Regions from separate parts of the Rhizobium sp. SVR5-2C genome, predicted to be linked through region 1. Evidence: riboswitches for the same ligand, from Rfam matches in the RefSeq annotation. Region 1 holds a riboswitch; each other region holds the start of a gene.
The links. Region 1 has a riboswitch for thiamine pyrophosphate ahead of thiC (phosphomethylpyrimidine synthase ThiC). Riboswitches for the same ligand answer to the same signal wherever they lie in the genome.
Positions count from the first base shown of each region.

Region 2: linked by a shared signal. The riboswitch ahead of thiM (hydroxyethylthiazole kinase) and the one ahead of thiC (phosphomethylpyrimidine synthase ThiC) in region 1 are both predicted to bind thiamine pyrophosphate.
Region 3: linked by a shared signal. The riboswitch ahead of thiB (thiamine ABC transporter substrate binding subunit) and the one ahead of thiC (phosphomethylpyrimidine synthase ThiC) in region 1 are both predicted to bind thiamine pyrophosphate.

Region 1 is NZ_JBNDHT010000048.1:7,959-12,166, forward strand. Features, by position in the region: gene thiO (glycine oxidase ThiO) at 1-289, opposite strand, end outside; gene thiC (phosphomethylpyrimidine synthase ThiC) at 291-2,117, opposite strand; TPP riboswitch at 2,211-2,322, opposite strand; gene ACPYOI_RS15730 (transporter substrate-binding protein) at 2,571-3,704, shown strand; gene ACPYOI_RS15735 (ANTAR domain-containing response regulator) at 3,701-4,208, shown strand, end outside.
Region 2 is NZ_JBNDHT010000074.1:8,239-12,446, forward strand. Features, by position in the region: gene ACPYOI_RS20540 (HAD family hydrolase) at 1-142, shown strand, start outside; gene ACPYOI_RS20545 (O-antigen ligase family protein) at 147-1,121, opposite strand; gene ACPYOI_RS20550 (cupin domain-containing protein) at 1,721-2,197, shown strand; TPP riboswitch at 2,349-2,445, shown strand; gene thiM (hydroxyethylthiazole kinase) at 2,499-3,302, shown strand; gene thiE (thiamine phosphate synthase) at 3,299-3,934, shown strand; gene thiD (bifunctional hydroxymethylpyrimidine kinase/phosphomethylpyrimidine kinase) at 3,931-4,208, shown strand, end outside.
Region 3 is NZ_JBNDHT010000025.1:26,867-31,074, reverse strand. Features, by position in the region: gene ACPYOI_RS09870 (thiamine diphosphokinase) at 1-140, opposite strand, end outside; gene ACPYOI_RS09865 (MarR family winged helix-turn-helix transcriptional regulator) at 183-710, opposite strand; gene ACPYOI_RS09860 (MDR family MFS transporter) at 828-2,366, shown strand; TPP riboswitch at 2,421-2,534, shown strand; gene thiB (thiamine ABC transporter substrate binding subunit) at 2,582-3,604, shown strand; gene thiP (thiamine/thiamine pyrophosphate ABC transporter permease ThiP) at 3,604-4,208, shown strand, end outside.

The sequences.
Region 1 (4,208 bases):
GCAACTCGCTTTGGTCGCGCGCGGGCGCCACCACGAGCGTGCCGTTCCTTCGAACTTCCGTCGGCAGTATCGCATCCCACCGGTCGGCTGCGTCGAGGCCGTGCACGAGCACAGCTTCCTCCGCACTTTCCCGCTCGCACCAGGGCGCCAGCATTCCGCCGGCCAGCCACGATGCGGCACGGCGGAATCCCGGAGACTGGTCGAACACGGTAACCTCGGCTCCGCGGGTGCGAAGCTCATGGGCCACCGTGAGGCCGGCAACGCCGGCCCCTTTGACAAGCATGCGCATGTCAGCCGTCCGAAGGCTTGATGCCATCGACCGGCATGTAGAGATCGCCGCCGTCCCGGTAGCGAGCCGCCATAGCGTCCAAGCCCTCCTTCTGCGCTTCGGCGCGGATGTCATGCGAGATCCGCATCGAGCAGAATTTCGGGCCGCACATCGAGCAGAAGTGCGCGACCTTGTGCGCCTCCTTCGGCAGCGTCTCATCGTGGAAGGAACGTGCCGTTTCGGGATCGAGCGAGAGGTTGAACTGGTCCTCCCAGCGGAATTCGAAACGGGCGCGCGACAGCGCGTCGTCGCGCACCTGAGCGGCCGGGTGCCCCTTGGCGAGATCGGCTGCATGGGCGGCGATCTTATAGGTGATGACGCCGGTCTTGACGTCGTTGCGATCCGGCAGGCCAAGGTGCTCCTTCGGCGTAACGTAGCAGAGCATCGCCGTGCCGAACCAGCCGATCATCGCCGCCCCAATGCCGGAGGTGATGTGGTCGTAGCCGGGCGCGATGTCGGTTGTCAGCGGCCCCAGCGTATAGAAGGGCGCTTCGCCGCAGACGGCGAGCTGCTTGTCCATGTTCTCCTTGATCTTGTGCATCGGCACGTGGCCGGGCCCTTCGATCATGACCTGGCAGTCCTTCGCCCAGGCTATCTTCGTGAGTTCGCCAAGGGTCTCGAGCTCGGCGAACTGCGCGGCATCGTTGGCGTCGGCAATCGAACCCGGGCGCAGGCCGTCGCCCAGCGAGAAGGAGACGTCATAGGCGCGGCAGATATCGCAGATCTCTTCGAAATGTTCGTAGAGGAAGCTCTCGCGGTGGTGATGCAGACACCACTTCGCCATGATCGAGCCGCCGCGCGAGACGATGCCGGTCACGCGGTTGACGGTGAGCGGAATGTAGTGGAGCCGGACGCCGGCATGGATGGTGAAGTAGTCGACCCCCTGCTCCGCCTGCTCGATCAGCGTGTCGCGGTAGATTTCCCAGGTCAGGTCCTCGGCAATGCCTTCGACCTTCTCCAGCGCTTGGTAGAGCGGCACGGTGCCGATCGGCAGAGGCGAGTTGCGGATAATCCATTCGCGAATGTTGTGAATGTTGCGGCCGGTCGAAAGGTCCATGACGGTATCGGCGCCCCAGCGCGCGGCCCAGACCATCTTTTCTACCTCTTCCGCCATCGACGAGGTGACGGCGGAGTTGCCGATATTGGCATTGATCTTCACCAGGAAGTTCCGGCCGATGATCATCGGCTCGGATTCCGGATGGTTGATGTTGGCGGGAATGATCGCCCTGCCTGCCGCCACTTCCTGGCGGACGAACTCCGGCGTGACGTGATCCGGAATATGGGCTCCGAAGCTCTCGCCATCACGCACCATGGCCTCTTTCTGTGCCTTGCGGCCGAGGTTCTCGCGGATGGCGATGAATTCCATCTCCGGCGTGATGATGCCGGCGCGCGCATAGGCGAGCTGGGTGACCGCTTTGCCATTCGTTGCGCGCAGCGGCTGGCGCTTGGCGGGAAACTCGGGCGTCAAACGTTCGCCTTTGGCAAAGCCGTTGTCTTCGGGGCGCACATCGCGGCCCTGATAGGCCTCGACGTCGCCGCGGGCGAGGACCCAGTCCCGCCGAAGCTGTGGCAGGCCTTCCTCGATGCGAATATCGGCGCCCTCGACCGTATAGGCGCCGGAGGAATCGTAGACGGTGACCGGTGGCTCGCCCGAGGTCGGGTGAACGCTGATCTCGCGCATCGGCACCCGGATATCGGGGTGAATCTCCCCCGGAACGTAAATCTTGCGCGATGCCGGCAGCGGGCCGGTTGTGACGGTCGGGGTGGGAATTTTTGCGGCAATATTCATGGTTTGAGGCTCCAAGTTGCGATTTGGAGACCCAGTCCTCAGCCGGAATGATGGAAAGACGCCGGCACGGATTCCTTGGCGGAATCCAAAGCCTTTCGAGCGCTCGCACCGTCCCTACGCCAGTATGAACTGGATCAGGTTCAACGGGTCACTGCGCACGTCAGCAGTATCTCAGCCCCTTGCCGGGACCCCCCTGGTGAATGCGTGAAGGTTAGGATCGGGCGCCGCTGGTGTCAAGACGAATGGAACATCTTGCCTGCCTCGACAACAAAACCATGAGTCGTGTTCTCGCTGCCCTTGACAAGCCGAACTGCCGGTATTTTATTCACGCCTGTGGATTAGGCACTGCCTCCGCGCTTACATGACCTCGATAGTCGCTGGGCAGTTTCGCCTCATGACGCCCCATCAACCGATGGGACCGCGTCGTGGGGTTTTTTGTTTTTTGGATTCCGCATGGATAAAACGTTGAAGATCGGCATCCTCTTCTCCACGACCGGCCCTTACGGGTCGATGGGCCGCGATGCGCGCGACGGCGCGGAATTTGCGATGGAGGAGCTCGCCGCGGCAGGCAGGCAAACGATCGAGCCGGTCTTCTTCGATCCGCACGCCGATCTTTCTGCCTATCTCGAAGGCGCCCGCCACCTGCTGCGTGCCGGATGCCGCCACATCGTCGGTACGATCACGTCTGCCGCCCGCAAGGAAGTCATTCCGCTTGTGGAAAAACACGATGGCCTCCTTTGGTACATGTGCCCCTATGAGGGCTTCGAGGCCAACGAGAATGTCATCTATGTCGGCGGTTGTCCGAACCAGCATCTGATCCCGCTTTTCGACCATCTCATCCCGCGATTCGGCGCCCGCCCCTACCTCGTTGGAGCGAACTACGTCTGGGGCTGGGAGATGAACCGTCTCGCCCGCGAACTTATCAGCAATGCCGACGGCGAGGTTCTCGGCGAGCGCTACCTGCCACTCGAGGAAACGGCTGTCGAGCGCATCGTCGCGGACATCGAGCAGCGCCGCCCGAGCTTCATTCTCAACAATTTGATCGGCCCCTCTAGTTACGCCTTCCTGGAGGCCATCAAACAGCTTGGGGTTCGCGACCCGGCATTCCGTGCTGAAAATTGCCCGGTCGTCAGCTGCGACCTGATGGAATGCGAGCTGGATGAAATCGCGGCCGGCGCGGCAGTCGGGCAGCTTTGCGCCGCTTCCTATTTCGACAATCTTGGTACGCCGGAGAACGCCGCGTTCAAAGTCCGAGTCGCTCAGCGATATGGCCGTGTACGGCGCGTCTCGAGCGTCTTTGCCAGTGCCTATACAGCCGTCAAGCTCTGCACCGAAGCTATCCTCGCCGCAGGCAGCGACGATCCCCCGTCGGTACGCCGAGAACTCTACGCCAATACTTGGCCGACGCTATTCGGCGCGCTGTCGATCGATCCCGAAACCAATCATGCGGCGCTGCCCTTCCATCTCGGCCGCATCAATCCCAACAACGGCTTCGATGTCATCGCCTCGCGCCCGCCGCTCGCCGCCGACCCCTATCTCACCAGGCGCGACAAGCAGGCGCCGCCGAAGCTGCGGGTGGTGTCATGAGAGAGACCCCTAATTTTACAGGCTGGCATGCCGCGATTATCCACCGCGAAGATGGCAACACCGAAAGGCTGATCCGGCAACTGCGCCTGCTTGGCATTCGCGCGACGCTGCAGTGGGCTCCGCTTTCCGCCGCCGAACTCCCTCAGATCGTGATTGTCGATGCCGATCAGGGTTGGGACGACCTCCTGCCATGGACGGGCGCCAATCCGGCCTGCCCGGTCGTCGCATTGCTCGGTTCCGAAGCACCGGGCCGCATTGCCTGGGCACTCGAAAAAGGTGCTGGAGCAATCATCGCCAAGCCGATCGCAACATCGGCCGTCTATCCCGCGCTCGTCATGGCCGTCTCCATCTATCAGGAGCGCAAGAACAATGCCGAACGGCTGCAATATCTGGAAGAGCGCGTGCGGCTTCGTCCGCTGGTCCATGCCGCCGTTGAGAAACTCATGACGGCCCGCGGGCTCGACGAGGAACGCGCCTATGCGATCCTGCGCGATTGCGCCATGC
Region 2 (4,208 bases), on a different contig from region 1:
GACGATCCAGATTGCGCGCGTGGGGCGCATCCATATGCGGGAACACTCGATTCCCGACCATGGGGCCCATGCGGTGATCTCAAGTCTCCTCGATCTCGATACATGCCTTGCAGCGCTCCGCGCTCGTCGCGACGAGCGCTAAGGGACTAAGCATCCTCCGACTGCCTGACGAAGGCGTGCGCCAGAACGGCAGGTATAAGCAGCGGAACCGGCCAGAAGCGTCCATACATGTGCGGCATCCCATTCGCCATCGCCAAAAGCGCCGCGAGTGTCGCGAAGATACAAATCGCGTACCGAAGGCCGCCCTTCAGTCGCGCCGCGCTGATTGCCGGTCCGATGACGCTCAGGCACATCGCGACGAAGCCGAGCGCAGCGATCAAACCACCTTCCGTCCAGAGAAGCAGATAAACATTATGCACCGGCTGCCCGATGAAACTGAATTCTCTGTACTGGTCCGCTCCGAAACCCAGCAGGAGCGTCTCGCTCAGGTGACCGGACGCCTCCTGCATGAGTTGAATGCGATAGCCGAATGTTCCCGCCTGAGTGATATCTCCCGTCTCAACGGCGCTCAGCACGCGCCTTTGGAAAACTGTCGGCAGATAGTCATGCATCTGTGTTTCCACGATCAGTGGCACGCCGAGGCAGAACACTGCGGCAAGCACAGCCCTTCTCCACGTCAGATTGAACAAAAGGTAGATGCCGATGCCGATGCCGAAGCCAAGAAGTCCCGTGTTCGAGCCGGTCAGGAGAAGGCCATATGCCAGGAGGGCGAACGCAACGAACGCGACAAGCCTGTTGATCTTGCCCAACGACACGAGCAGGAACAGGATTGGGACCGCCAGTGCGATTACGGCGGCGCATTCGTTCTCCCTCTCCATGAAACCGCTGAAACGCCCGTTTCCGCTGACGAATTGCGTATTCTTCGCTCCTACGACGTGAATGAGATAGATGCCTTGAAGGCAAATGGTGACTATCGAAAGAACGTAGAGTTTCGCGGCGGTGACGAGTTCTTCGTAGGACCTTCCCCCCAACACGAGCAGTATGATGAAATAGGCATAAAAATATTGCAGAACGACGATAAGCCCGCGATCCGGCGCTGGGCTTGCGATGCTGCTTGCCATCAGTCCTAGAAGCAGCAAAGCAAGCCCGAAGCACCAAACCGCTGTACTCTGTCTGCCGAGGGAATCGATCGCGATATGCCCGTTTATGGCGGCAAACGAGAAGCAAACCAGGAAAGCCAGGTCAGCGACGGTGAAATATACGTAATCAGTTCGGAAGTAATTCATCGAGCAGAAAAATATCGCCGCGAAAAATGCATATGACTCGATAGACCGGGAGAATGACGCGCCTGTAGGCTGCTCGTGAGCATATGTGGGCTCACTGAGTTCGCCAGCCGATGTAACATCATTTGAGTTCATCGCTAACTCCTCCGCCGTCCAGACTATTCTAAATTACCTGAGAGCGAAGTATCGTCACCTAATCGGGTTAGCCCCGATCACTTCCGAAAAATGTCAGAACGCCATTCCCTGTGAGGTTGACACGCGGCGCATCAATGCATGTACCATTAAGCACAAGTTGCGAGACGCAGGCTTCACGGCCTTTAAGCAAGCCGGAGAGGGCCACCACGTGCTAGCCCAGCAGGGCATCTCCGCCTTGGTGCCTGGCTAGGCCTCTTGTTTCGCGTCATTGGAGCCTGTTTTCATAACACGGAGAGAAGAATATGTCGCATGACCACGAGCACGGACCTATCGACTGGCGCGAACAGGGGGTGAAGGTGATTCCGGGTAATTCGCTCGATCCGAATACGGCGCAGACACCCGGCATGAACCGCGCGGCCGCGGTCAACCAAGCGCGTGCCGGTGCGGAAAAAATCTGGGCCGGAACGGTGACAATTCATGCCAATGCCAAAACAGGCCCGCACCATCACGGCGATCTCGAGAGCATTATCTATGTCGTCAAAGGCAAGGCGCGGATGCGCTGGGGCGAGAATCTCGAGTTCGTCGCAGAGGCCGGCCCCGGCGATTTCATCTACGTCCCGCCTTATGTTCCGCATCAGGAAATCAACGCCAGCCGCGATGACATGCTCGAGTGCGTGATTGTCCGCTCCGGCCAGGAGCCCATCGTCGTGAATCTGGACATCGAGCCTGCGGAAAAGCCCGAAGAGGTGCGCTGGATAGACCCTGTTCACAGAACCTGAATGTATCGGGCTCTCTCGCAACCGGACTACGCAGCCAGCGCTTCCGTCAATCCGACAGCCCTGGGCCATATTGGTGCCGGCTCCACGTTCACAGAGCAGGCATGCACATTTTCGAGGTGACAGCCGGGCGTTTGTCTGCGATGAAGATCGCAGTGAGAGACAGGGGCGTTCGTTGCAAGACGGGCTGAGAAGCACCCTTCGAACCTGAACCGGATCATGCCGGCGGAGGGAGTCGCTCGGAGCCCCTTTCTTCTTGTTGGCCAGGCTCCACGCGTCTTTGCCCCGTCGGAAAAGGGGCAAAATGCAGACACAAAACTCGCCTGGAAAACTCCTTGCAGCAATGCGCGCTTCGGCGCCGCTCGTTCATTGCATCACCAACTATGTCGCGATGAATATCGCGGCCAACGTTGTGCTCGCCGCAGGCGCCTCCCCCGCCATGGTCCATGCCGAAGAGGAAGCCGGCGAGTTTGCCGCGATCGCCGGCGCGCTGACCATCAACATCGGAACGCTGTCCGCGAATTGGCTGAAGGGTATGCAAAATGCGGCCAGATCGGCGGTAGCAAACGGCAAGCCTTGGGTTCTCGATCCGGTTGCCCATTATGCAACCGGTTTCCGCCGGCAAGCCGTGGCGCTGCTTCTGGACCTGAAGCCGGCGATCATTCGAGGTAACGCGTCGGAGATCATCGCGCTCGGCGGCGGCGAGAGCCGCGGCCAGGGCGTCGACAGCCGTGACCCGGTCGAGCAGGCGGAAGAGGCCGCGCGCAGCCTCGCCAGACAATACGGCAGCGTAGTAGCCGTCACCGGAGCGGTCGATTTCGTCACCGATGGAACGAGGGCCTGTCGAATTGCGGGCGGATCGCCACTGATGCCACAAGTTACGGCTCTCGGCTGCTCGCTGACCTGCCTCGTCGGGGCCTTCGCCGCGACGGTCCCTGATGAACCTTTCGACGCCACCGTGGCGGCGCTCGCCAGTTTTGCGGTCGCAGGCGAAAAGGCTGCAGCCCGGGCGGACGGTCCGGGCTCTTTCGGATGGCGTTTCCTTGACGCGCTTGCTGGGTTGGACGCTGCGACGCTTGATGCGGAAGCGCGGGTGACGGCGGCATGAAGCGCTTCGATCTTTCTCTCTATCTCGTTCTCGATCGAGACCTTTGCGCCGGCATCGGCATGGTCGAAACGGCCCGCGCCGCAGTTTCCGGAGGGGCGACCATCGTACAGCTTCGGGACAAACATGCCGCTACGGCAAGCATGATCGAGACCGGCAGGGCACTGAAAGCGGCGCTTACCGGAACGGGCGCGCTTTTGATCGTCAACGACGACGTCGAAGCCGCAATTGCGATCGGTGCGGATGGACTGCATGTCGGCCAGAACGACATGCACGCCCGCAACGCCCGTGAGCGCATTGGCCCATCGATGATCCTTGGTCTTTCGGTCGAAACCGAAGAGCTGGCGGCGGCCGTCGATCCCGCGATCATCGACTACGCCGGCATAGGCCCTGTCTTCGCCACATCGACCAAGCCGGATCACGAGCCGCCGATCGGCATCGACGGATTGGCGGCGCTGGTGAAAGCCTGCCCCGTACCGGCAGTCGCGATCGGCGGCCTCAAGGCGAGCCATACCGGTCCGGTCCTTGCGGCAGGGGCCAAGGGCCTCGCGGTGGTTTCCGCCATCTGTGGGATGCCCGATCCGCGGCAAGCCGCTGCCGGCATTGCCGAAGCCATCAGAAAGGCAGGCGCATGATCTACAACGTTCTTTCCATCGCCGGCTCCGACCCTTCGGGCGGCGCAGGCATCCAGGCTGATCTCAAGGCCTTTTCTGCGCGAGGTACCTACGGCATGGCCGTTCTGACGGCGTTGACGGCGCAGAATACGCGCGGCGTTTCCGGCGTCCATCTCGTCCCGCCCGAATTCGTCGCCGAACAGATCCGCATGGTCTTCGCCGATGTCCGCGTCGATGCTGTCAAGATCGGCATGATTGCCAATGCGCCGATTGCCGAAGCTGTCGCCGATGCGCT
Region 3 (4,208 bases), on a different contig from region 1:
ACCACACCAAGCGCTGCCGCATGTCGCATGCCGCCATCGGCCGCGATAAAGCGGCTGCCGAGGACGGCGCCGCGCAGACGTTCGGTCAGGATGAGTTCACCGCCGAGCAGGATCGTGAAGATGGATTGGCTCATGGGCATTGCCCATAGCGCAAAGCGGGGGTCAAGGGAAAGGGGCAGTGATCAGCCGGGCGTGTCCTTGTCGCGCGACAGGAAGACCTCCTCATAGCCGTCGATGAAACGCTCGAAGAGCGCCGCAAAGTCTTCGACATCTTTCGTCGGCCAGTCGGCGACAATCTCCGAAATGAACGACAATTTCTGTGCCCGGATCTCCGAAAGGAGCCGCTGTCCGAGCGGGGTCAAGACGACGATGATGCGCCGCGCGTCTGCCTGGGACGCTTTGCGGCGAAGCACGTTGCGGCTGACCATATCTGCGACGATGCGGCTGGCACGCGACGGATCGATGCGCAGCATCTCGGCGATGGTACCAACCGTGACTTCGCCGGTCGTCTGGGTCCGGCGGAGCGCGTCGAGGACATCGAGGTGCGAGAGTTCGAGACCGGGCGCCACACTCTCTATCGCTAATCTTCCGATCAGCCGGCGGCCGGTCATCAGGCGCAGGCGAGTCATGCTGCGGCCTATGCGCGGCACGCCGATGGCATCCGGCGAATCCTGGTCGAGTTCGGCAGGTCTGGTCATGGTTTCATTCATTCGCAAATCATAACAGAGCTTGTGGCAGATGAGAATATGCAAATGTCACTCATCTGTCATTGACATTTATATGCTAATAGCACATAAATTTGCTAATCAAAGCCAGAAAGTTTCCTCATGAATATGCAATTAGCGCCCGCACCGCTCGTGACCGATCACCGGCGGCGGCTCATCCTCTTCTTCTTTTTAATGATCTCCATGTTCATGGCGATGCTCGACAATCAGATCGTATCCACGGCGTTGCCGACGATCGTCGGCGAGTTCGGCCATCTCGAACGCTTCGGCTGGATCGGCTCGGCCTATTTGCTGTCGCTCAGCGCCGTCATGCCTGTTTACGGCAAGCTCGGCGATCTCTTCGGCCGAAAATATGTGATGATGGCGGCGATTGCCTTGTTCACCTTCGGCTCCGCCGTGTGCGGTTTGGCCGTCTCCATGAATACCCTGATCGCGGCGCGCGTTCTGCAGGGGCTCGGCGGTGGCGGCATCATGGTTTCGATCTTCGCCGTCAACGCCGATCTCTTCGAACCGCGCGAACGGGCCCGCTACCAAAGCTATTCCAGCCTCACCCTGATGGCCTCCAGCGCCATCGGACCGGTGCTTGGCGGCATGATGAGCGAGCTTTTCGGCTGGCGTTCGATCTTTCTGGTCAACGTGCCGATCGGGTTTGTGGTCCTCGTGGGCCTTGCGCTCATGCTGCCCTACCGCAAGCCGCAGCGTCGCCCGAAAATTGACTATGCCGGCGCCATCCTCTTGGCGCTGACGACCACCAGCATCGTGATGACGGCCGATGGCAGCGAGCTTTTCGGCTCCCTCATTTCGCCGCTAAGCCTCGCCATTGTTGGGTTCGGCATCGTCTGTGCCATTGCCTGGATCTTCGTCGAGCGCCGCGCACCGGAGCCGATCGTTCCCTTGACCCTTTTTCGCAATCCCGTCTTCAGCCTGCTCTTGGTGATCTCCGTTATGAGCGGCGGCATAGCAATCGGCATGGTGAACTACTTTGCCCTCTTTCTGCAGACGACGACCGGCCTCTCGCCCTCGCAAGCCGGGCTGCTCTTCGTTCTTCTGACGACTGGGCTGGTCTGCGGCTCGCTCTCCGCCGGGCGCATCATCTCGATAACCGGGCGCTACAAGCCCTTCGCGATTGCGAGCTTCAGCTGCAGCGCGATTGCCTTTGCTCTGATCTCGCAGGTCCATGCGGGAACACCGATTGCCTTGATCGGCGCGATCCTGGCGCTGCATGGCATCGGCATCGGTCTTGCTCAGCAGGTGCCGGTCATCGGGGTGCAGAATGCCGCGCCGCCGCGTGACGTTGGCGCGGCGACTGGCTCGGTGACACTGTCGCGCATGGGGGGCGCGTCGATCGCAATTTCGATCTACGGTGCAATCATCGCTTCGCAACTCTCCAATGCCGGGCAATCCATTCCAGGGGTTGCCAATATCACGGAGCTGACGCCGAAGATGCTGGCAGCCCTCCCCGAAGCAAGCCGCCAAGCCGTCGCCGATGCCTATGCCGCCGCTTTCTCGCCGCTCTTCATGACCTCTTGTGCCATCGCCCTTATCGGCCTTTTGGCAGCGGTCATGCTAAAGCCGGTTCAGCTCCCGCGCGCGGAGAGCAAAGCGGCAAATTCGACAGCGGCCGCGGAAGCCGCCGAATAGTTGCAAGGGCGCCCTTCGCCCTTGTCATAAAGCCTTCATGGCGATACATCTGCCGACGCTCTAACGGGGTGCAGGATGTCCGCAAGGACACCCGGCTGAGAGGCTTACAGCCAACCCGCGGAACCTGATCCGGTTAACACCGGCGGAGGGATTAGACGCGTGACATTCGGCAACGCCCTTTTCCCGCTCAAACGAAACCAAGGAGGAGGCGCGCCATGTCCGGCCGCACATCGATCATCGCTTCGCTGACCGCAGCATTCTTCGCCGCGACACTCGGCTTGACGGCCGCTCACGCTGCGGAAAAGACGCTCACCATCTATACCTATGAAAGTTTCACGTCCGAATGGGGACCGGGCCCGAAGGTCAAGGAAGCTTTCGAGAAAACATGCGGGTGCACGATCAATTTCGTCAGCGTCGCCGATGGCGTCGCATTGCTTTCGCGTTTGAAGCTGGAAGGCGCCTCAACCAAAGCCGACGTCGTGCTCGGCATCGACACCAACCTCATCACCGAAGCCAAGGAGACCGGCCTCTTCGACGCAAGCGGTATCGATGCAAGTGCGCTGAAGGTGCTTGGTGGCTTCAAGGACGATGTCTTCGTTCCCTACGACTACGGCCACTTCGCCATCGTCTACGACACCCAGGCGATCAAGAACCCGCCGCAGAGCATGAAGGATCTGGTCGAGGGCGATCCTTCGCAAAAGCTCGTCATCGAGGATCCGCGAACCTCCACGCCGGGCCTCGGCCTGCTGCTCTGGGTTAAGGCCGTCTATGGCGACAAGGCGCCGGAAGCCTGGGCTAAGCTGAAGAACCGCATCCTGACGGTGACGCCTGGCTGGTCGGAGGCTTACGGCTTGTTCACCAAGGGCGAAGCTCCGATGGTTCTCTCCTACACCACGTCTCCGGCCTATCACATGGTCGCCGAAAATACCGATCGCTATCAGGCCGCTGCGTTTTCGGAAGGTCATTACATCCAGATCGAAGTCGCAGGCCTGCTGAAGAACGCGCCGCACAAGGATCTCGCCCGCGACTTCCTGAAATTCATGGTGACGCCCGGCTTCCAGGATACGATCCCGACGAACAACTGGATGATGCCGGTTTCCGCCACCTCCGCGCCGTTGCCGGATGCCTTCGATAAACTCGTCAAGCCCTCCAAGACCTTTCTGATGAGCCCTGACGAGGTTGCCCGGAACCGCAAGGTCTGGATCGACGAGTGGCTTACGGCCATGAGCATGAACTGATGCTGCAGACCGCGGCCGAGCGACAACGTGCATTGACCGGCGGGGCGGTCGGCCTCGCCGCCATCGGGTTGTTCGTCGGCCTCGCAGCGTTCTCGTTGCTTCTTGCCGGTGGCGGATCAGCCGTCGCCGGCATTCTTCTCGACCCGTATATCCTCCGGGTGCTGCGCTTTACAGTGCTGCAGGCACTGCTTTCAACCGCGCTTTCCATCATCCTTGCGATCCCGGTCGCACGCGCGCTCGCCCGCCAGCCGCATTTTGCCGGCCGCATCTGGATCATTCGTCTGATGGCGGTCCCAATGGGGCTGCCCGTGCTGATCGGCGCGCTGGGACTGATTGGCATATGGGGCAGGCAGGGGCTGCTGAATGCGCTGCTGATGCAGCTTGGACTTGCCGAACCCGTGAGCATCTATGGGTTGACCGGCATTCTCCTCGCTCACGTCTTCTTCAATCTGCCGCTTGCCTGCCGGCTGATGCTCGCCGGTCTCGAGCGAGTACCATCGGAATACTGGCTGATGGCAAGCAGTCTCGGCATGCGCCCGCCTTCAATCTTCCGCTTCATCGAATGGCCGGCGATCCGCCCACTCATCGCCGGGATCGCCGGGCT